One region of the Streptomyces sp. NPDC014727 genome, then DNA from elsewhere that is predicted to be linked to it. Evidence: riboswitches for the same ligand, from Rfam matches in the RefSeq annotation. Region 1 holds a riboswitch; each other region holds the start of a gene.
What was found. A riboswitch is a leader RNA that binds a small molecule or an ion and turns the genes downstream of it on or off. The one in region 1 is predicted to bind cobalamin.
Positions count from the first base shown of each region.

Region 2: another riboswitch for cobalamin. It lies ahead of ACF1B9_RS07125 (ABC transporter substrate-binding protein); the one in region 1 lies ahead of metE (5-methyltetrahydropteroyltriglutamate--homocysteine S-methyltransferase).
Region 3: another riboswitch for cobalamin. It lies ahead of ACF1B9_RS33075 (ribonucleoside-diphosphate reductase subunit alpha); the one in region 1 lies ahead of metE (5-methyltetrahydropteroyltriglutamate--homocysteine S-methyltransferase).
Region 4: another riboswitch for cobalamin. It lies ahead of ACF1B9_RS00685 (prenyltransferase/squalene oxidase repeat-containing protein); the one in region 1 lies ahead of metE (5-methyltetrahydropteroyltriglutamate--homocysteine S-methyltransferase).

Region 1 covers NZ_JBIBYR010000008.1:218,813-224,480, reverse strand. Annotated here, with positions in the region: gene ACF1B9_RS15780 (hypothetical protein) at 1-196, shown strand, start outside; gene trxA (thioredoxin) at 272-643, opposite strand; gene ACF1B9_RS15770 (dihydrolipoyl dehydrogenase family protein) at 759-2,201, shown strand; gene metE (5-methyltetrahydropteroyltriglutamate--homocysteine S-methyltransferase) at 2,376-4,700, opposite strand; cobalamin riboswitch at 4,866-5,085, opposite strand; gene ACF1B9_RS15760 (histidine phosphatase family protein) at 5,111-5,668, opposite strand, start outside.
Region 2 covers NZ_JBIBYR010000003.1:233,832-239,499, reverse strand. Annotated here, with positions in the region: gene ACF1B9_RS07140 (acyl-CoA dehydrogenase) at 1-516, shown strand, start outside; gene ACF1B9_RS07135 (acyl carrier protein) at 777-1,052, shown strand; gene ACF1B9_RS07130 (beta-ketoacyl-[acyl-carrier-protein] synthase family protein) at 1,049-2,272, shown strand; cobalamin riboswitch at 2,350-2,539, shown strand; gene ACF1B9_RS07125 (ABC transporter substrate-binding protein) at 2,631-3,641, shown strand; gene ACF1B9_RS07120 (FecCD family ABC transporter permease) at 3,638-4,729, shown strand; gene ACF1B9_RS07115 (ABC transporter ATP-binding protein) at 4,726-5,520, shown strand; gene ACF1B9_RS07110 (PRC and DUF2382 domain-containing protein) at 5,604-5,668, opposite strand, start outside.
Region 3 covers NZ_JBIBYR010000033.1:69,358-75,025, forward strand. Annotated here, with positions in the region: gene ACF1B9_RS33070 (ribonucleotide-diphosphate reductase subunit beta) at 1-839, opposite strand, end outside; gene ACF1B9_RS33075 (ribonucleoside-diphosphate reductase subunit alpha) at 839-3,250, opposite strand; cobalamin riboswitch at 3,388-3,523, opposite strand; gene mctP (monocarboxylate uptake permease MctP) at 3,695-5,332, opposite strand; gene ACF1B9_RS33085 (DUF3311 domain-containing protein) at 5,329-5,583, opposite strand.
Region 4 covers NZ_JBIBYR010000001.1:140,550-146,217, forward strand. Annotated here, with positions in the region: gene ACF1B9_RS00670 (ABC transporter ATP-binding protein) at 1-453, opposite strand, end outside; gene ACF1B9_RS00675 (energy-coupling factor transporter transmembrane component T) at 450-1,625, opposite strand; gene ACF1B9_RS00680 (SCO2322 family protein) at 1,622-2,308, opposite strand; gene ACF1B9_RS00685 (prenyltransferase/squalene oxidase repeat-containing protein) at 2,305-3,579, opposite strand; cobalamin riboswitch at 3,687-3,822, opposite strand; gene ACF1B9_RS00690 (MBL fold metallo-hydrolase) at 4,052-5,107, opposite strand; gene ACF1B9_RS00695 (lipocalin-like domain-containing protein) at 5,481-5,668, opposite strand, start outside.

The DNA of each region.
Region 1 (5,668 bases):
CGGAGAGACGGGGGCATCGGGCTACCCCCGGTATGCGGGCGAAGGCATCGTGGCGGACATCGACACGACGACCCACACGGTCGAGGCCCTGCTGGTCGACGGTGCCGAGCTGGACTACGGCCTCTCGGTCCGGATCAAGGAGCAGGGTGCCGGGAAGAACAACCGGAACGACGCCGAGATCGACGCGGACGGCTGACCGGACCGCTTCCGGCCGTGGTGAGGGGCCCGGCAGTCGACCGGGCCCCTCACCCCGCTTCTGCGCGCGCGGAGCCTACTTCTGCTCCTTCTGCTGCTCCTCGATGGACTTGCGGACCTCGTCCATGTCCAGTTTCCTGGCCTGGCCGATGACGTCCTCCAGCGCGGCCTCCGGCAAGGCGCCGGGCTGTGCGAACACGGCCACATTGTCCCGGACGATCATCAGCGTGGGAATGGAGCGGATCTCGAAGGCCGCCGCCAGCTCCTGCTGCGCCTCCGTGTCGACCTTGGCGAAGACCAGGTCGTCGTGGCGCTCCGAAGCCGCGTCGTAGACCGGCGCGAACTGCCGGCACGGGCCGCACCAGGAAGCCCAGAAGTCGATCAGGACGAAGTCGTTGTCACTGACGACCTGATCGAAGTTTTCCTTGGTGAGCTCGACGGTGCTCATGCTCTGTTACCTCTTCCTGTACCGGCTCGGACCTGTCCGGCACAACGGTGCTCGGACGTGCGCTATTCCGCCTGCCCATGTGGCCGCCGCCCACACCCGCGATCAGACTGTCCTCATGACAGATGCTTCCCTCAACACCGAGTACGACGTCGTGGTGATCGGAGCGGGTCCGGTGGGTGAGAACGTCGCCGACCGGGCGCGTGCCGCCGGACTGAGCACGGCGGTCGTCGAGACGGAACTCGTCGGCGGCGAGTGCTCGTACTGGGCCTGCATGCCCAGCAAGGCCCTGTTGCGCCCCGTCGTCGCCCGCGCGGACGCCCGCCGTGTCCCGGGCCTCAGCGACGCCGTACGGGGACCGCTGGAGACGGCGGCGGTCCTCGCCCACCGCGACGACCAGACCGCGCACTGGAAGGACGACGGGCAGGTCGCCTGGCTGGAGGGCACCGGAGCGGACCTCTACCGCGGCCGGGGCCGGCTCACCGGCGAGAAAGCCGTCTCCGTCACCGCCCTCGACGGCACGGAGCACCGGCTCATCGCCCGGCAGGCCGTCGCCGTGTGCACGGGCAGCCGTGCCGTCGTACCCGCCCTGCCCGGCGTCGACGGGGCCCGTCCCTGGACCAGCCGGGAGGCGACGAGCGCCAAGAAGGTGCCCGGCCGCCTCGTGATCGTCGGAGGAGGTGTGGTCGGGACCGAGATGGCCACGGTCTGGCAGGCCCTCGGTGCCCGCGTGACGATGCTGATCCGCGGCAAGGGACTCCTGCCGAAGATGGAACCCTTCGCGGGAGAGCTGGTCGCGCGGGCGCTGACGGAGGCGGGCGCCGACATCCGTACCGGGGTCACCGCCACCTCCGTACGGCGTACGGCCCCGGACGGGCCGGTCGTCGTGGAGCTGGACGACGGTGAACGCATCGAGGCCGACGAGATCCTCTTCGCCACCGGCCGCGCTCCGCGCACCGATGACCTCGGCCTCGAAACGGTGGGCCTGACACCTGGCTCGTGGCTCACCGTCGACGACAGCTGCCGCGTCGACGGCACCAGCTGGCTCTACGCGGTCGGCGACGTCAACCACCGTGCGCTCCTCACACACCAGGGCAAGTACCAGGCACGCATCGCGGGCGCCGCGATCGCCGCCCGTGCGGCGGGCGACCCGCTGCGGGAGACCGACCGCTGGAGTGCCCACACCGCCACCGCCGACCACGCGGCCGTCCCCCAGGTCGTCTTCACTGACCCCGAGGCGGCCTCGGTCGGCCTCACCCTCGCCGAGGCCGAGCGGGCCGGACACCGCGTACGCGCCGTCGACCACGACCTCGCCGCGGTGGCAGGCTCCGGCCTGTACGCGGACGGCTACCGGGGCCGTGCCCGCATGATCGTGGACCTCGACCGGGAGATCCTGCTCGGTGTCACCTTCGTCGGACCCGGCATCGGTGAACTGCTGCATTCGGCGACGGTCGCGGTCGCGGGCGAGGTCCCCATCGCCCGGCTGTGGCACGCCGTCCCCTCGTATCCGACGATCAGCGAGATCTGGCTGCGCCTGTTGGAGACGTACCGGGACGCGTGAGCTCCGGCCCGCACACGGGCGATATACGCCGACGTACGCGCCCTGCGGTGGCGGCGCGTACGTCGGCCGGGGTATGCCCCCGCGACGGTCGCCCCGCCGTCGGCACGGCCGGGGGGCACGGAGGCGTACTGTGCGCGGCCCGGGACGGGCGCCCGGCCCGGGCCGCGCGGCGGATCAGTGGGCGGTGCCGGCCACCGTCGCCCGTACCTCGACGGCCGCCGAGACCAGGTTCTCCAGCGAGGCGCGCACTTCGGGCCAACCTCGTGTCTTCAGACCGCAGTCGGGATTGACCCACAGCCGTTCGGCCGGAATCGCTTCGAGTCCCTTACGGAGCAGAGCGACCGCCTCAGCCGTGCTCGGCACCCGCGGGGAGTGGATGTCGTACACGCCGGGACCGACCTCCCTCGGGTAGCCGGCCGATGCCAGCTCGTCGGCCACCCGCATGTGGGAGCGGGCCGCCTCCAGACTGATCACATCGGCGTCCAGGTCGGCGATGGCCCGGAGGATGTCGCCGAACTCCGCGTAGCACATGTGCGTATGGATCTGGGTCTCGGGACGGACACCACTGGTGGCCAGCCGGAACGACTCCGTGGCCCAGCGCAGGTACCCGGCGCGGTCGGCGGCCCGCAGCGGCAGTGCCTCGCGCAGAGCGGGCTCGTCGACCTGGATCACGCAACCACCCGCGGTCTCGAGGTCGTTCACCTCGTCCCGCAGTGCGAGGGCGACCTGGCGGGCGGTCTCGCCGAGCGGCTGGTCGTCGCGGACGAAGGACCAGGCGAGCATGGTGACGGGGCCCGTGAGCATGCCCTTGACCGGACGATCGGTGAGCGACCGCGCGTACGCCGTCCAGCGGACCGTCATCGGTTCCGGGCGCGAGACGTCCCCGGCCAGGATCGGCGGCCGGACATACCGTGTGCCGTACGACTGGACCCAGCCGTGCCGGGTGGCGACGTATCCGGTGAGCCGCTCGGCGAAGTACTGCACCATGTCGTCGCGTTCGGGCTCGCCGTGCACCAGCACATCGATGCCCGCCTTCTCCTGGAACGCCAGCACCTCCTGGATCTCGGCCTCGATCCGCCCGTCGTACGTGGCGCTGTCGATGCGTCCGGCCCGCAGATCGGCGCGTGCGGTGCGCAGTTGGGACGTCTGGGGGAACGAACCGATCGTGGTCGTGGGCAGCGGAGGAAGCCGCAGGCGCTCGCGTTGTGCCGCAGCCCGCTGCGGATACGACGTTTCGCGGCGCACGTCGCGCTCCGTGACGGCCGCGGTCCGTGCCCGTACCGCCGCGTCGTGGGTGAGCGCCGATCGGTTGCGCGAGGCCAGATCGGCACGGTTGGCGGCGAGTTCGGCGGCGATCGTGTCCGTGCCCTGCGCGAGCCCCTTGGCCAATGTGGCGATCTCGGCGGACTTCTGCCGCGCGAAGGCCAGCCAGCGGGCCACCTGCGGATCGAGTTCGCGTTCGGCGTTCACATCGAGGGGAACGTGCAGCAGGGAGCAGGAGGCCGCGACATCGACCCGGTCGGCCAGACCGAGCAGGGTGCCGAGCGTGGCCAGGGACCGCTGGTGGTCGTTGATCCACACGTTGCGGCCGTCGACGACTCCGGCGACCAGCCGCTTGCCCCGCAGACCGCCGACCGCGGCGAGATCCGGCAGATTGGCGGACGCCGGACCGGTGAAGTCGAGCGCGAGTCCGTCGACCGGCGCCTTCGCCAGAACGCCGAGGGCCTCGCCGAGCCGGTCGAAGTAGGAGGCGACGAGGAGCCGCGGCCGGTCGGCGAGCGCGCCGAGGCAACGGTAGGCGTGCGCGGTGGCGTCGAGCTCCGCCGCGGTGCGGTCCTGGACCAGCGCCGGCTCGTCGAGCTGCACCCACCCGGCGCCGGCCGCGCGCAGATCGGCCAGCACCTGCGCGTACACCGGCAGCAGTCGGTCGAGCAGCGTCAGCGGTTCGAAGTCGGCGGCGATGCCCGGAGCGGGCTTGGCCAGCAACAGATACGTCACCGGGCCGACGAGCACCGGTCGGGGGCTGAGCCCGAGGGCCAGCGCCTCCTCGAACTCCGCCACCTGCTTGGCGGAGTCGGCGGTGAAGACGGTGTCGGGACCGAGTTCCGGCACCAGGTAGTGGTAGTTCGTGTCGAACCACTTGGTCATTTCGAGCGGCGCCACGTCCTGCGTCCCGCGTGCCATCGCGAAATAGCCGTCCAGCCCGTCGGCTTCGACGGCGTCGCGGTGCCTGGTGGGTACGGCACCGACCATCACGCTGGTGTCCAGTACGTGGTCGTAATACGAGAAGTCACCGGTCGGGACCTCGTGGATGCCGTCGTCGACGAGCCGGAGCCAGTTGGCGCGGCGCAGGCCGGCGGCGGTCTCCCGCAGACCGGCCGCGGTGACACGGCCCTTCCAGTACCCCTCGACGGCCCTCTTCAGTTCCCGGTCTGCCCCTTGGCGGGGACAGCCGTACACGGTGGCCCGGGCTGCCGCGGCTGCGGACTTGCTGGTCACGGAACTCTCCTTCGCGAGCGTGTGTCCTGGTACGACCCCGGGACGGGTCGAAGGCGCGAAGGGAGGACGGATCGGACGGAACCGCGGCGTCGTGCCGACGCGCGTGTGCCCTGCCCGATCCGTACGCCGACCCGCCCACGAGGTCACCGGGATCACCGTGCGCGTCCGACGCGCACGGGCACTGGCAGGTCTTCGGACTCGCGGGCACGTCTCGCGCACGAGACACCTACTGGCCGTCGCTTCCCGGAGCCCGTTCAGGGTCCAGTGCTTGATGACGGCGGTCGTTCCCACTCACCGCTGCGGGGCAGTCCCGGATTCCCACCGGGTTCCCTCTTGCGACGCGTCTGTCTGGCGGACAGGGCGAACCAGCTGCGCCATCAGACTATGCGCTGACCGCGGCCCCTGGCACCTCAGTTGTCCCCGCGAGTGGTGGCGGACCGCGGAAGCCGGCCCTGCGGAGCGGGGGACAGCGGCCGGCCGCAGCGCAGGTTCCACCGTCCCGAGCGGCCGCTGAGCCCGGTCAGGGTGAGCGGGGCGACATCCAGCCGCCAGAACGCCTCCGCCGGCAGAGCGAGTGCCCATACGACCATCGCCCGCACCACGGCAGGCTCTACGACCGCCAGCACGCGACTGCCCTCCTCGCCGTCCCCGGACTCGAGCGCCTCCAGCAGGCCGCCGATCCTGGCGCAGAACTTCAGCAACGATTCGCCGCCGTGCGGAGCCGCCGACGGATCGGTCATCCAGAGCGACACCGCGTCCGGCTCGCTGCTGCTCACCTCGGCCAGTCTCCGTCCGCTCCAGCGCCCCATGTCCCAGCCACGGAGCGCGGGTTCGGGCCCGGCGCGCAACCCCAGCGCGTCGGCGGTCCCGGCACACCGTTCGGACGGCCCTCGCACATACCGGTCGGCCGGTGGCACCGCCGCGGCGGCGGCACGGGCCCGCCGGGCCCCGGCCGCGTCCAGCGGGGC
Region 2 (5,668 bases), on a different contig from region 1:
GATCCCCGGTTCCTCGGCGGGCTCCTGGCGGCCCTGGAGGGGATCTGGTTCGGCCGGGCCAGGGAGCGGATGAGCCGCGCACCGCACGGCGATCCGCTGGGACGGTGGAACGCCGCGTCCGGGCCGGCCCTGCGTGGCGTCGAGGCGCACGCCCACTGGCAGGCCGCCGAGGCGTACACGGACGCGGTGACCGGTCTTCGGGACGGTCCCGCCCGTGAGCGACTGGTCGACCTGCAGAGGCTGTTCGCACTCGACCGGATCTCCCGGAACAGCGGGGACCTGCTGGCCGCAGGGCATCTGACGGTTGATCAGGTCAATGATCTGCCGGACATCGTGGACCGACTGATCACCGCCGTCGCCGCTCATCTGCCCTCCCTCGTGGACTCCTTCGCGCTGCCGCCGGAACTGCTCGCCGACTGGCCCATCGCGGGGGCCGACTACATCGAGGCGTACGACGATCCGGAGGCCGGCTGGCAGCCGGACGGGGGCCGGGCGACGGTTCGGGGGGAACGGTGAGGACCGTGACAAGAACGGGAACAGCTGTGCGATCCCGCTCGGTGCGGGAGGCGGCCGGAGCCCTCGGTGTCCGCGCTGTGCTGCTGGTCTTCTGGGGTACGGCAGCCGTTCTGTCCCGGTGGTGCACGCGGCCGCGGCAGGGCGGTGGCGAATCGGTTCGGCACAAGGCGTAACTGGAGACACGTCACCCAGTTGATTCGGCGTCGGGACGGTGCCCCCGCCGTCACCGGCAGTCGTACCGAATGATGGAGAGGAAGCTCATGAGTGCCATTCATCCCAAGATCACCGAGGTTCTGACACACACCTTCAAAGTGCCCGCCGTGGAGATCCGTCCGGATTCCACGATGGACAGCCTGGAGATGGACTCCCTCGCCGTCGCCGAGTTCGCCGTGCTCATCAGGGAGACGCTGGGTGGCCAGGGAGACTTCGACAAGCTCCCCAAGGGCGCCACCCTGGCCGAGATCACGCGATTCATCGACGGGGCCGACGGCGGGTCGCCGGTGAGCGGTGCGGCACCGATGAGCAACGCCCGATGAACAGGCCCGTCATCGCCGTCACCGGCCTGGGCATGATCACCCCGGTCGGCAACGACACCGAATCCACCTGGAAGGGCGTGTGTGCCGGAATCTCGCCGGTGCGTACCGTTGCGGCACTCGAAGGCTGCGCGATCGATTTCGCCTGCACGGTCGACGGAATCGATCTGGACGCCGCGGTCGGTGGACGCACCTCGTTCCGGATGGGGAGGTACACCAAGTTCGCCGTTCTCGCCGCCCGGGAGGCGGTCGCCGACGCCGGGCTCGACCCGGCGGAGTGGGAGGGCGGCAGGGTCGCGGTGGTCGTCGGCACCAGCAGCGGGGGCTCCGCCTCACTGACCGAGCAGGCCGTCGTGCTCGACCGGCTCGGGCCCGACGCCACCTCGCCGTCGGGCATCCTGCTCACCATTCCGAACATGCCGGCGGCCGAGATCGCGATCCAGTTGCGGGCGACCGGTCCCAGCATGGCGCCGTGCACCGCCTGTTCGTCCGGCGTCACGGCCCTGTCCGTCGCCCGCGATCTGCTGGTCACCGGGCAGTGCGACATCGCGATCGCCGGAGCCACCGAGTCGATCGTCTATCCGGCCGCCATGGCCGGGTTCGCCCGATCCGGAGCCGGGGCCCGGCGGGACGGCGACGCGGCCGGGCTGTGCCGGCCCTTCGCCGCCGACCGGGCCGGGCTGGTCATGGGCGAGGGCGCCGCCGTCATGGTGCTGGAGCGGGCGGACGACGCCCGTGCCCGGGGCACGGTGCCGCGGGCGCTGGTCGCGGGCACCGGGGCCACCACCGACGCCCACCATCCCATCAGCCCGCATCCGTCCGGCGCGGTGGCCCGGACGGCGGTGGAGATCGCGCTGCGCGACGCCGGCTGGACGGCGGGAGACGTCGAGCACGTCAACGCACACGGCACGGCCACCCCGGTCAACGACGCCACCGAGGCCGCCCTCATCGCCCGGGTCTACCCGCACCGGCCGCCCGTCACCGCCCCGAAGGGCGTCCTGGGGCACTGCATGGGGGCGGCCGGAGCGATCGAGGCCGGACTGACCGTCCTGACGCTGCAACGCGGAATCGTGCCGCCGATCGCCAATCTGGACGCCCCGGCGCCCGAGTTCGACATCAACTGCGTCACCAAGTCTCCCCTGCGGCAGCCCATCCGGCGTGCCGTCAGCCACTCCTTCGGATTCGGCGGACACAACGCCGTGATCGCTCTTCAGGGCCCGTAGGCGCCAGGCAGGTGGTGCGACGGGAAACGGCCCGGCGTACCACCGGCCACACCGCCCGTGAGCTGCGCAGAGGCCCGTGATAGCTTGCCGGAGCCAGTCGAACTCCACGAAGGGGTCAGGGAATCCGGTGAGAATCCGGAACTGACGCGCAGCGGTGAGGGGGACGGGCGGGGCCACGGCCACTGGGAACACCCTCGGGTGTCCTGGGAAGGCGTCCCGTCCGCAGGAACCCGAGTCCGAAGACCTGCTGGCACCTGCGATCCGGTACCGGGCGCAGGACGCCGTACAACGGGCTCCGCGTATGGGCCCAGAGACGCAGAGGGACTCCGTGCCGTCCATATCCAGCCCTGTCCGCACCATGGCCGCTTTCTCGGCGGGACTCGTCCTGCTGACCGCCTGCGGGGGCGGAACAACCAATTCTGCCGCGAAGCCCGGCTCCACCGACGGATACCCGGTGACGCTGAGGAACTGCGGACGCACCGTCACCGTCGAATCCGCACCGCACCGCGCCGTGTCGGTCGACCAGGGATCGACGGAGATCCTGCTCTCCCTCGGCCTCGCCGACCGGCTGGCCGCCACCGCGACCTGGACCGACCCGGTGATGAAGGGGCTGGAGAAGGTCAATGCCGGCGTCCCGAGGATCGCGGACAACCGGCCGTCGTCGGAGAAGGTCCTCGACCAGGAACCCGACTTCATCAGCGCGTCGTTCGAGTCGACGCTCGCCAAGGGCGGTGTCGCCCCGCGCGAACAGTTCGAGGAACTCGGGGTCCCCACCTATGTCTCGCCCGCCGACTGCACCGGCAAGGACAACAGCGGCAGCGGGGACGGCGCCCGTACCGAGCCACTGGCCATGGACAGCGTCTACGACGAGGTGCGCGAACTGGCCCGGGTGTTCGGCGTGGCCGGCCGCGGCGACAAGCTCGTGGCGCAACTGCGGGCCCGGGTGAAGAAGGCGGCCGAGGGCGTCGACGCCTCCGACGCCACCATCCTCTACTGGTTCTCCGACTCCAAGGCCCCCTACCTGGCCGGCTGCTGCGGAGCACCCGGCATCATCACCAGGGAACTCGGCGCCAAGAACGTCTTCGACGACACCCACGACGAATGGCCCCAGATCAGCTGGGAGACCGTCGCCGACCGCGACCCCGACGTCCTCGTCATCGGCGACCTGACCCGTAAGGCACAGACCGCCGAGAGCGCCGCGAAGAAGATCGAATTCCTGGAGTCCAACCCCGTCACCAAGAACATGGACGCCGTCAGGCACCAGCGATACGTCCTGCTGAGCGGCCAGGCCATGAACCCGTCCATCCGGACGGTCGAGGGCGTGGAACGCGTCGCCGCCGGGCTGCGCGCCTTCGGACTCGCGGGATGACGGACACGGGACGCGCCGCGGCCCCGGACACGTCACGGACCTCCGCGGCAGGCGCGCGCGGCGCGACGGGGCCGCGGAAGCTGCGCGGCGGAGTCCTGTGGGGCTGCGGCATCGCGCTGCTCGTGCTGTCCGTCGCGATCGCCGTCACCATCGGCCCCGCCCGTATCTCCGTCGCCGACGTCTGGTCCACGACCGCCTCCCACCTCGGCTGGGGCCGGTCACGGCTCACGCCGATCCGGGACGGCATCGTCTGGAACCTGCGCATGCCGCGCACCCTGCTCGCCGCGGTGTGCGGCGCCGGGCTGGCTGTGTGCGGCACCGTCATGCAGTCCCTGCTCCGCAACCCGCTCGCCGACCCGTTCGTCCTCGGCGTCTCCTCCGGTGCGTCGACCGGCGCGGTCGTGGTCGTCGTCCTCGGCGTCGGCGGGGGAGCGGTGTCGATCTCGACCGGCGCGTTCATCGGCGCCCTGTGCTCGTTCGCCCTCGTCCTGCTGCTCAGCCACACCCTGGGCGGCACGACCGACCGGGTCGTCCTCTCCGGTGTCGCGGCCATGCAACTGTTCTCCGCGCTCACCTCCTTCGTCGTGATGACCTCCGCCGACGCCGAGCAGACCCGCGGGGTGCTGTTCTGGCTGCTGGGCTCGCTCGGCGGAGTCGGTTGGAGCGATGTGTGGATCTGCTCCGCCGTTCTCGTCGTGACGCTGCTGATCTGCCTGGGACACGCCCGCACACTCGACGCCTTCGCGTTCGGCCAGGACGCCGCTGCCTCGCTCGGCGTCCATGTCGCGCGCACCCGGATCGTGCTGCTGTGCACGACAGCGCTGCTGACCGCCGCGCTCGTCAGCTCGGCCGGAGCCATCGGCTTCGTCGGCCTGGTGCTGCCGCACGCCGCCCGTGCGCTCGCGGGTTCTGGTCACCGGCGACTGCTGCCGGTCACCGCCCTGGCCGGGGCCGTCTTCCTGGTCTGGGTCGACACCCTGGCCAGGACGGTTCTCGACCCGCAGGAGGTGCCGGTGGGCGTCGTCACCGCCCTCATCGGTGTTCCCGCGTTCGTCCTGGTCCTGTACCGCACCCGGAGAATCGCATGACGGGCGGAGCCACCCGAGGGCTGCGGGCCGAGCGGGTCAGCCGGGAGGCGGGCGGCCGGCTCGTACTCGACGGCGTCCACCTCGCCCCGCCGCCCGGCGCCACCGTCGGGCTGATCGGGCCGAACGGGTCCGGCAAGTCGACTCTCCTGCGGGTGCTCGCGGGAGTCCTCGCCCCGGAGACGGGCGTCGTCACCCTCGACGGCCGGCGGCTCGACGAGATCGGCCGCCGAACGGTGGCCCGAAGGGTCGCGGTGGTCGACCAGCACGCCGTGACCCAGGTCGAGCTGAGCGTCCTGGACGTGGTGCGACTCGGCCGCATCCCGCACCGCAGGGCCTGGGCGGCGCCCGGCCGGGCGGACGACGAAGCGGTGCGCGAAGCCCTGGAGCGGACCGGTCTCGCCGACCGCTGCGGCCAGTCCTGGCACACCCTCTCCGGAGGCGAGCGGCAAAGGGTCCAGATCGCGCGCGCACTGGCTCAGCAACCGCGTGAACTGCTGCTCGACGAGCCGACGAACCACCTGGACATCCAGCACCAGCTGGAACTGATGTCGCTGATCGCCTCGTTGCCCCTCACCGGTGTGATCGCTCTGCACGACCTCAATCTGGCCGCGATGTTCTGCGACCGGATCGTCGTCATGAAGCAGGGGCGCGTGGTGGCCGCCGGAACCCCCGCGGAAGTGATCACCGAGGAACTCATCGCCGACGTCTACCGGGTCAGGGCGCGGGTCGCGCCGGACGGCCCCGACGGGCGGCCGTCGGTGCGCTTCGTGCCCGAGCGCCCCGAGCGCTGACGGCGAGAGGACGGGCCCCGGCACACACGGGTCCGTCCCTCACTCGCGGTCGCATCGCGGCGGTACGCCACGGTGAGCGGGGGTCAGCGGTGGCGTCCCCGGCCGAACTCGCCGCCCGCGTCCTTGCCACCGATGTCCTTGCTGCCGA
Region 3 (5,668 bases), on a different contig from region 1:
AGGTACTGCCGCATCGACTCCGTGTTCATGCCCGGCAGACCGTCACCGCACAGATCGCGGCCGAACTGCAGCTCCGCCGCCACGGCCTCCTTCAGCATGTCGGTGACCTGCTGCTGGAGCTCGTCGTCGAAGAGGTCGGGCTCCTCCTTGCGGACGGTGTCCACGACCTCGAACGCGAAGTTCATGTGCATCGTCTCGTCACGGAAGACCCAGTTGGTACCCGTGGCGAGACCGTGCAGCAGACCGCGCGAGCGAAACCAGTAGACGTACGCGAACGCGCCGTAGAAGAACAGCCCCTCGATGCACGCCGCGAAGCAGATCAGGTTCAGCAGGAAACGGCGGCGGTCGGCCTTCGTCTCCAGCCGCTCGATCTTCTCGACCGAATCCATCCACTTGAAGCAGAACTGCGCCTTCTCACGGATCGAGGGGATCTCCTCGACCGCGTCGAACGCGGCGGCACGGTCGTCCGGGTCGGGCAGATAGGTGTCCAGCAGCGTCAGATAGAACTGGACGTGCACGGCCTCCTCGAAGAGCTGCCGCGACAGATACAGGCGAGCCTCGGGGGAGTTGATGTGCTTGTACAGCGTCAGCACGAGGTTGTTGGAGACGATCGAGTCACCCGTCGCGAAGAACGCGACGAGCCGGCCGATCATGTGCTGCTCGCCGGGGGAGAGCTTCGCGAGGTCGGCGACGTCGGAGTGGAGGTCGACCTCCTCCACCGTCCAGGTGTTCTTGATCGCGTCGCGGTAGCGCTCGTAGAAGTCCGGGTAGCGCATGGGCCGCAGGGTCAGCTCGAAGCCGGGGTCGAGCAGGTTCTTCTCGGAGTCGGTGGAGCTCATCACTGGCAGGCCTCGCAGGACTCGGGGTTTTCCAGGGAGCAGGCGATCGCGTCGGCGTCGGGCGTCGAAGCCTGCTGTACGGGGATGGGGGCGGTGGCCGCGGCCCGGCCGGAGGCCGCACGGGCGATCCGGGTCGCCGGGCGTGAGCGCAGGTAGTACGTCGTCTTCAGCCCCTGCTTCCAGGCGTACGCGTACATCGAGGAGAGCTTGCCGATCGTCGGCGTCTCCATGAAGAGGTTCAGCGACTGGCTCTGGTCGAGGAACGGCGTACGGGCCGCCGCCATGTCGATCAGTCCGCGCTGCGGGATCTCCCACGCCGTGCGGTACAGCGCCCGCACGTCCTCGGGGATCCAGGCGAAGCCCTGCACGGAGCCGCTCGCGTCGCGCAGTGCCTCACGGGTCCGTGCGTCCCACACGCCGAGCTGCTTCAGCTCCTCCACCAGATACGCGTTGACCTGGAGGAACTCGCCGCTGAGCGTCTCGCGCTTGAAGAGGTTGGAGACCTGCGGCTCGATGCACTCGTACACACCTGCGATCGAGGCGATCGTCGCCGTGGGCGCGATGGCGAGCAGCAGCGAGTTGCGCATGCCGCTCCTCGCGACGCGGGCGCGCAGCGCGTCCCAGCGCTCCGGCCAGTTCAGCTCGGTGTCGTAGTGGTCGGGGTGCAGCACCCCGCGCGCGGCACGCGTCTCGGCCCAGGCGGGCAGCGGGCCCGACCGCTCGGCGAGCTCGCAGGACGCCTCGTACGCCGCGAGCATGATCCGCTCGGAGATCCTGGTGGAGAGCGCGCGCGCCTCGGGGGAGTCGAACGGCAGCCGCAGCTGGAAGAAGACATCCTGCAGACCCATCGCACCCAGACCGACCGGGCGCCACTTCGCGTTGGACCGGCCGGCCTGCTCGGTCGGGTAGAAATTGATGTCGACGACCCGGTCGAGGAAGGTCACGGCGGTCCGGACGGTGGCGTCCAGCCGCTCCCAGTCGATGGTGCCGTCGGCGACGAACGCGCCGAGGTTGACCGAACCCAGGTTGCAGACGGCCGTCTCGCCGTCATCGGTGACTTCGAGGATCTCGGTGCACAGATTCGAGGAGTGGACGACGCGGCCCGGCTCGGCGGTCTGGTTCGCGGTCCGGTTGGAGGCGTCCTTGAACGTCATCCAGCCCTGGCCGGTCTGCGCGAGGGTACGCATCATCCGGCCGTACAGCTCGCGGGCCGGCATCGACTTGCGGGCCAGCCCCTTGGCCTCGGCGGCCCGGTACGCGGCGTCGAAGTCGTCGCCCCACAGGTCGACCAGCTCGGGCACGTCCGCGGGCGAGAACAGCGACCAGTCGCCGTCCGCGTCGACCCGGCGCATGAACTCGTCCGGGATCCAGTGCGCCAGGTTGAGGTTGTGCGTACGTCGCTGGTCCTCGCCCGTGTTGTCGCGCAGCTCCAGGAACTCCTCGATGTCCGCGTGCCAGGTCTCCAGGTAGACGGCGGCGGCGCCCTTGCGGCGGCCGCCCTGGTTGACCGCGGCGACGGAGGCGTCGAGCGTCTTCAGGAACGGCACGATGCCGTTGGAGTGCCCGTTGGTGCCTCGGATCAGCGAACCGCGGGCGCGGATACGGGAGTACGAGAGCCCGATGCCGCCCGCGTGCTTCGAGAGCCGCGCCACCTGGTGGTAGCGGTCGTAGATCGAGTCGAGCTCGTCGAGCGGGGAGTCCAACAGATAGCAGGAGGACATCTGCGGGTGCCGCGTACCGGAGTTGAACAGGGTCGGCGAGGAGGGCAGATAGTCGAGCCGGCTCATCAGCCCGTACAGCGCGGCCACTTCGTCCAGGGCGCGCTGCGAATCGTCCTCGGCGAGACCGGACGCGACCCGCAGCATGAAGTGCTGGGGCGTCTCGATGACCTGGCGGGTGTGCGGGTGGCGCAGCAGATAGCGGCTGTGCAGGGTCCGCAGCCCGAAGTAACCGAACCGGTCGTCGGCGGCGTCGGCGAGCGAGCGTTCCACCAGCGCGTCGAGGGCGTCCGCGTGCAGCGCGACGAACTCGGCGGTACGGTCCGCGATCAGGCCCTCGCGGTGCCCGACGGCGACGGAGGCGGAGAAGGTGACCGCGCCCTGGCCGATCGCCTCGTCCGCGATGGTGCGGGTCAGGAGCCTGGCGGCGAGCCGGGAGTAGGCGGGGTCCTCGGAGATCAGCCCCGCGGCGGCCTCGGTGGCCAGCGAGCGCAGCTCGGCCTCGTCCGACCGGGCGCTGCGGCCGCGCAGCGCGGCGGCGGCGACACGACCGGGGTCGGTGTCGGGCAGATCGACGGTGAGGTCGGTCAGGGTCCGCAGCAGTGCGGTCCCCGGTCCGTCGTGTGCGGTCCCCTCGGACTCGGCCGCTTCGGACACGGCGACTGAAGCCGGATCGGCTGGCGCGATGGTCACGTGGTGCTCTCCCTCGCTCGGCTCGGGGCCGGCGGGGAACGGGGCAGCCGGGCAGAGGCGGGCCCCAGCGGGGCAGCACTCCGTACGGCGTCCACCGGCCCATCCGCGAGGCCCGGACGTCTGGCATCCGGTTCGGTCGAGCCGGATGCGCTGTCGGCAGGTCCTCGGACTTACTCGGGGGTGCGCAAAAGCGCACCGAACACACCGTTGCGGGACAGTTCCGGATTCGCACCGGATTCCCCTGCGGCGACAGCGAGCATGAGCATACATGTGGGGGCCGCCCGATGAGGCAGCCCCCACATGTTGTGTCGTGCAACGTGGGCCGGGCCCGTAGAACGAGCTGTACGGCCCTGTTCGGAGCCCGGGGCACCCGATCACGCGGACGGCCCGCCGAGCCCCGCAGGAGGGGGCTCGGCGGGCCGCCGGCCGGTGTCGGAGCGCTCGTCAGTGGCCGCCACCCGGAGCTCCGGCCGTGGCCGGCGGGAGCTCCACCTGGACGCCCTTGTCGCCCGCGTCGGCCGTGTAGTCGGCCGGCGAGGTCTCGTCGATTCCGGCGGGCGCCTTCACGGCGTTCAGGACGAAGGTGAGCACCACCGTCACCACGACGTTCAGCACGAACGCCGTGAGACCGATGTAGCCGATCTCGCCGATGCCCGGGATCTCCTTGGACGAACCGCCGAAGTGCGCCTGGGTCGGGCTGGCGACCCCGTACGCGGCCACCGTGCCGTACACCATGCCCACCGCCCAGCCCGCGAGCAGTGCCCAGCGGTGGAACCAGCGGGTGAACAGGCCGCCGACCAGGGCCGGCATCGTCTGGAGGATCCAGATCCCGCCGAGCAGCTGGAAGTTGATCGCCACCGTCTTGTCCATGGTGAGGACGAAGGCGAGCGCACCGACCTTCACCAGCAGGGACACCAGCTTGGAGACCTTGGTCTCCTGCTCCGGGGTCGCGTCCGGCTTCAGGAAGTCCTTGTAGATGTTGCGGGTGAACAGGTTCGCGGCGGCGATCGACATGATCGCGGCGGGCACCAGCGCGCCGATGCCGATGGCGGCGAACGCGACCCCCGCGAACCAGTCGGGGAACATGTTCTCGAACAGCTGAGGGATGGCCAACTGCCCGTTGTCCACCTTGATCCCGGCGGCGATCGCCATGAAGCCGAGCAGCGCGAGCAGGCCCAGCATCAGCGAGTACAGCGGCAGGATCGTGGTGTTGCGCCGGATCACGTTGCGGCTGCGGCTGGAGAGCGTCGCCGTGATCGAGTGCGGATACATGAAGAGCGCGAGCGCCGAGCCCAACGCCAGGGTGGCGTAACCCCATTGGCCCGCCTCGCCGGGTGCGAGCGCCCCGCGCGGCTTGCCGGTCGCCGGGTTGGTCTGCGAGAACGCCTCGCCCGCCTTGGCGAAGATCTCGTCGAAGCCGCCGAGCTTGATCGGGATGTAGATGATCGCCACCGCGATGACGAGGTAGATCAACCCGTCCTTGACGAACGCGATCAGCGCGGGTGCCCGCAGCCCGGACGAGTAGGTGTACGCGGCGAGCACCGCGAACGCGATCAGCAGCGGCAGGTCCTTGATGAACCAGTGGGTGTTCTCGCCGCCGCCGACACCCATCACGTCCAGCACCGCCTGGATGCCGACGAGCTGGAGCGCGATGTACGGCATCGTGGCGAGGATGCCGGTGACGGCGACCGCCAGCGAGAGGCCCTTCGAGCCGAAGCGTCCGCGGACGAAGTCCGAGGTGGTGACGTACCCGTGCTTGTGCGAGACGGACCACAGCCGCGGCAGGAAGGTGAAGATCAGCGGGTACACGAGGATGGTGTACGGCACGGCGAAGAAGCCGGCCGCGCCCGCCGCGTAGATCGCCGCGGGCACGGCGACGAAGGTGTACGCGGTGTACAGGTCGCCGCCGAGCAGGAACCAGGTGACCCAGGTGCCGAACGACCGTCCGCCCAGGCCCCATTCGTCGAGGCTGGCCTCGTTCTCGGCCTTGCGCCAGCGCGCCGCCAGGAAGCCCATGACCGTGACGGCCAGGAAGAAGAAGATGAAGACGCCGAGAGCGACGCCGTTCACGCCGTCCTTCATGCCGACGCACCCCCCTTGCGGGCGCGCTGGTCACGCTGCCACAGCTTGTACGCGACCATCGTGAGCGCGGTGGAGATCAGCACCCAGAGCATCTGGTACCAGTAGAAGAACGGGATGCCGATGAAGGTGGGGTCCACCTTCGCGTACGAACTCACCCAGAGCATCGCCACGAACGGCGCGACGAGGCAGAGGGCGATGACCACCCGAACGGGCGTGATGGTGGGCGGTTTTCCTTCAGGGTCTGCTGCCATGCGGTGACTCCGTCCCCTCGCTGATCACCTGGTGTAATGCGCAGGAAATCTAGGGGAGGATTCCGGTCACCGTCACCCCCTGTCC
Region 4 (5,668 bases), on a different contig from region 1:
CGCGACCCGCTGCTGCTGGCCGCCGGAGAGCGTGGCGATCGGCCGGTCGCGCAGCCCGGCCAGACCCAGCAGGTCGAGGGTCTCCTCGACCCGACGCCGCATCACGTCGGGGGCCAGGCCCAGCGACTCCATCCCGTACGCCAGCTCGTCCTCGACCGTGTCGGTGACAAAGTGGGAGAGCGGGTCCTGACCCACCGTGCCCACCAGATCGGCGAGTTCGCGTGGTTTGTGGGTACGGGTATCGCGCCCGTCGACCGTGACCCGGCCGCTCAGCGTGCCGCCGGTGAAGTGCGGCACCAGACCGGAGACGGCACCCAGCAGCGTCGACTTGCCGACCCCGGACGGGCCGACGAGCAGCACCAACTCGCCCTCCGGGACGGTCAGATCGACCCCGGACAGGGTGGGGCGCGCGGTGCCCTCGTAGCGCACCGAGACGTGCTCGAACCGGATCACTGGCTCTCCTTGGAATGCGGCGCGCCCACCGGGGCCGGCACGGGCGCCACCACCGCGGGCAACAGCCCGATCAGCACCGCCGCCGCGGGCCACAGCGGAAGCACCGGCGCGGCCAGCGGTACGACGCCCGGCCGCAGTGCCTCCGCGTCGACACCGCCCGCCCAGACCATCGCCACGGCCACGGCGACCCCCGAACCCGCCACCAGCCAGGCCCGCCCACCCCACCGGTCGGGCCGGTAGCGGGTACGGACCGAGCGGGCCCCGCCGAGCCGCAGCCCGGCCATCGCGGCGACCAGCCCGGCGATCAGCAGCGGCAGTCCGTACACCGCGCCCTGCGCGGCCAGCAGCCCGTACGTGCCCGCGCACACCCCGAGCAGCCCGCCGAGCGTGAGGACGTTCGTGGTGTGCCGGACGGCGGGCGGAACCTGGGCCGTGCGCCCGTATCCGCGCGCGTCCATCGAGGCCGCCACCGCGACCGAGCGCTCCAACGCACCCTCCAGGACCGGCAGTCCGATCTGGAGGACCGCCTTGACGCCGCCGGTCGGACGGCCCCGCAGCCGCCGTGCGGTGCGCAGCCGCACCACATCGGCGACCATGTTCGGCGCGAACGTCATGGCGACGACGACGGCGACCCCCGCCTCGTACAGCGCACCCGGCAGCGACTTCAGCAGCCGGGCCGGGTTGGCGAGCGAGTTCGCCGCACCGAGACAGATCAGCAGGGTCGCCAGCTTCGCCCCGTCGTACAGCGCGAAGACCAACTGCTCGGCGGTGACCCGGCCACCGATCCTGACGCCCTTCGCCCAGTCGGGCAGCGGCACCTCGGGGAGCGTGAACACCGGATGCGTCCCGGGGATCGGTGAACCGAGAAGGACCGAGAAGACCAGCCGCACACCGACGACGAACAGCCCGATCCTGATGAACGCCCCGTACGAACGGGCCCACGGCGCGTCCGTACGGCGCGCCGCGACCACATAGCCCGCGACCCCCACCAGCAGCCCGAGCAGCAGTGGATTGGTGGTCCGGGACGCGGCGGTGGCGAGACCGAGCGCCCACAGCCACCAGGCCCCGGCGGGCAGGGCGTTGCTCCGGGTCGCCCCGGGGGCGCGCAGCGGCCGGCGCGGCCGGACGGTGCCGGTGGCGCCGGTCACCGCGCCGCTGGTCGGGGCGGTCATCCGCGGCGGCGGCGGGCCTGCACGACTGCGGCGATGCCGAGGAGGAGAACGGCGCCGACGCCGACGAGCACCCCGGCGGACGGCCCGCCGCCGGAGCCGCCCGAACCGGCGGAGGCGGCGGCGGGGACGGAGGCGCCCGGGGACACGGTCGCGGAAGGCGTGGCGTGCCCGTCGCCCGAGACCTGTTCGCCGCAGCCCGAGCCCGGATAGCCGGATATGGCACAGAGCAGCGCGTCGCTGCTGTAACGCAGCGGTTTGGCCACCGAGGCGAGTGCCTCGGCGGTGCTCGCGTCCGGGGTGACCCGCGCGCACGCGGTACGCGGCGCGGGCGGCGTCTCGCCGACCGGGGCGTCCGCCGCCGTGCCCGGGTCGATGACCAGCGCGACCCGCTTGGTGCCGTCCTGGGCCGGGGTGTCCGCGCAGATCTTCGCGAAGTCGGGGGAGCGGCGCGGCTTCGCCGAGTCCTGGGAGTCCTCGCTCACCGAGAACCGGAAGCCCTGCACCGTGCCGTCGTCCGGCCGGACCAGGGACGGGCCCTGGGTGGCGTACGTCCAGCCGGTGCTGGAGCTCTCCCAGAACGACCAGTACCGGTACCCGGCCGCCTGGGCCGTCCCCGCGCCGAGCACGGCCAGGACGGCAGCCAGGGCCACCAGCAGCGCGGTGGCCCTTCCCGCCCGCCTCACAGCTGCCGGTTCTTGCGCCGGCCGCTGATCAGGAAGGCCGCGGCCGCAGCGACGACGAGGCCGATGCCGATGAACCACCACACGCCGCCGATCACGTCGTCGCCGCTGTGCACCTGGTCCTTCTCCGTGGCCTCGTACCCGGTGTCGGCGGACGGGTCGGGCGTCGTGACGGCCGCGGGCGCGGGACCGGTCGCGTTCAGCCGGTCGACCAGGTTGACGCCGTTGAAGTCGCGGGCGTCGGAGCCGGTCGCGTGCGCGGCCAGGACCAGCTGGGCGTAGGCGGCGGGACCGTTCTGCTCGGCCCAGGGGCCCGAGTTCTTCTTCAGCCAGGCCACGGCCTTGGCGGCCTTGTCCTGGTGGCCCGCCGCGGACAGGGCGACGACCGCGTCCGCGGTGTTGCCGAAGTCGGGCTGCGGGGTGGTGTCGGAGGCGCCCGGCATCGGGGCCAGGTCGAGGTGGCCGCTCGTGGCGAGGGCGTTCGCGAGGTAGTGGGCGCCGTTCTGGGCGGCCTGCTCGGGCGTGAGACCGGACCCCGGGTGGCAGCTGGTCCCCTTGGTCGCGGCGTTGTTCCCGACGGCCAGGGCCTTGCCCATCGTGCCGAGCACGGCGGCGGCGGTGGCGTCCGCGTTGGCGGCGAGCTTGCCGGCCTTGTCGGGCTGGTAGGCGAAGGCGCCGCCGTCCTTGCCGCCGCACGGGATCGCGAGCGCGAGCAGCGGGGAGTAGGGGGTCTTGCCGTTCGGGGTGGTGATGTCCGCGAGCCGCTGGCCCTGCCGGGCGAGGGCGCCGATCACCAGCGAGGTGGAGTTGGCGTCGCTGGGCGCGCCGGCGGTGTAGCCCCAGCCGCCGTCCTCGTTCTGTACGGACTTCAGCCAGCGGACCGAGTTGTTCACGGTGTCCCGGTGCCCGCCCACCTCGACGAACGCCTGGACGGCGGCCGCGGTGGCATTGGTGTCCAGCACCGTCTTCCCGGTGCAGGGCCGGGAGACGTCGGGCCGGTACGCGGCGTAGGCGCCGTTGCCGCACTGCTGGGCGATCAGCCAGTCCACCGACTCCGTCGCGGGCGTGACGCCCTCCAGCCGCTGGGCGAGGAAGGCCAGCGACTGCCGCCAGACACCGTCGTAGGTCGGGTCCTTCGTGCCGTACAGCCCGGACGGCAGGGCAGCGGACGGCGAGGGGGAAGGGGACGGCGCCGCCACCGCGACCGGGGCAGCGGCCGCACAGAGCACGGTGGCGATGGCGGCGAGCGATGCCGCGCTGCGGCGTACGGTCATGGCGGGCGGGGCCTCTCCTGCGGGGAACCGGGCACAGGCACGCTCAGGCACCAGGCTCCGGCTCCGTATACCTCGACGGTGCCGACCACCGGGGTTCCGGAGGTCGCGAGCCGGTCACGACCGCGGACAGGGCATTCCGACTCACCGTCTGCGACGACGGTTCACGGCTGCGTGGTCAGCGCCGGATTCGCACCGGCTTCCCCCTGAACGGGCATGATGACGACCCGCACACTCTACCGGGCGGGGCCGGACGGGTTCCGGGGCCGTCCGGGGGCTCGTCCCCCACGGGACGGGCGACGGCTCCCCGCGGCCCCGGGGGCCCGACGGGCGACGGCTCCCCGCGGCCCCGGGGGCCCGACGGGCGACGGCTTCACCGCGCTCGCCGGAAGCCCGGCCCGTGCCGGTGCCCGGGGTGCCCGGGGTGCCCGGGAGAGGGTGAACGAGCTCCCTGCCCGACGGCCCGCCGCGCCCTTCACACCGCGATGTACGTCACCGGCTCGCTCCCCGCCACCGCCTCCGCGCGCCCCAGCCTGACCAGTCGCCGCAGATGCGCCTCGGCCTCCGAGACGGCGATGTTCCGTGAACCGTGCGAGATCTGCTCCCACGGCCGGTTCCACTCCATCCGCTCGGCCAGCTCCCACGGCGTGAGCGGGGTGGCCAGCAGCTTGAGCAGTCCGGTCAGCCGTTCCTCGTGATGGTCCAGGAGTTCCCGTACGCGCCGCGCGGCGTCCGTGAATGCGTACTGGTGGGCGGGCAGCACCTCCGCCACGCCGAGCCGGCCGATGTGCTCCAGCGAGCCGAGGTAGTCACCGATGGGGTCTCCCCCGGCGGAGGGGGCGGTGCCCGGCGCGGTGTCCGGGTCCTCGTACAGCCCGATGTGCGGGCTGATCCCCGGCAGCAGATGATCCCCCGAGAACAGCCGCCCCCGGCCCGGCAGATTCCCCGGATGCTCCTCCTCCAGATGCAGACAGACATGACCGGGCGTGTGCCCCGGAGTCCAGATCGCCCGCAGTCGGCGGCCCGCCAGGCCGAGGAGCTCACCCGGAACGATCTCCCGGTCCGGGAGCGCGGACCGCAGCCCCGGCAGTGTGCGCATCCGACCGCCCTCGACCGCGGCCCGCAGCGGCGCGAGATGCTCCTGGGGCGCACCGACCGCGGTGAGCTTCGTCAAGAGGTACGCCAGCCAGGTGCCGGGCCGGGCCTCCCGGGTGCGGCGCACGATCGCGGCGTCCGCCGCGTGCATGGCGATCCAGGCCCCGGAGGCCTCGCGCACCTGGCCGGAGAGGCCGTGGTGGTCGGGGTGGTGATGGGTGATGACCACACCGTGGATGTCGCCGATGCCCGTACCGATGGCGTCGAGCCCGGCGGTGAGGGTGTCCCACGCCTCCGGATCGTCCCAGCCCGTGTCGATCAGGACCGGCCCGCGATCGGTGTCGAGGACATGGACGAGGGTGTGGCCGAGCGGATTGTCCGGGATGGGGACCTTGATGCTGTGCACGCCCCCGCCATGGTCGGTCACCTGCGTCATGGGCTCCTCATCTCTCTTCGAGGCCTGAGGCACCGGACGTATGGCGTGCGGCGCACCGCGCCCACTGTAACGAGAACTTGTTTCAGTAGTAGCCCCGGTCGACCATCTGTCGGTACGTCCATCTGCCCGGCGTACCCCGGGAGTTCGGGGTGCACGGGATTGCGGGCGGCCGCCGACGGCTCGCGGGACGACCGCGCCGGTGGGTGTTGGGCGCGGGCCGCCCCGTGTTTCCGCCCGTGGCCCGCGCCCGTCGCGCGCCGCGCGGGCCACGGTTCACGCGTCGGCGCGGGGCGGTCCGTACGGTCGGAGCCCCGCGCCGGGCAGTGGGTCCGGGTCACCGGCCGGGCGGCCGGTGACCCGGATCACTCGTCGCTCATGCGGCGCCCTTGGCCGGACGGTGCCACACGAGTCGCGGGGTGCGCGCTCCGTCGCCGGTTCCCTCGGTCGGGGGGAGCAGGGTTAATCGGTCCCCCTCCACCCGCCACCGGCGCTCCTGCCTGGTGCCGACCCACGGGCGCAAGGACGCCACGTGCAGATGGTGGACGACCAGGTCGCCCGTCA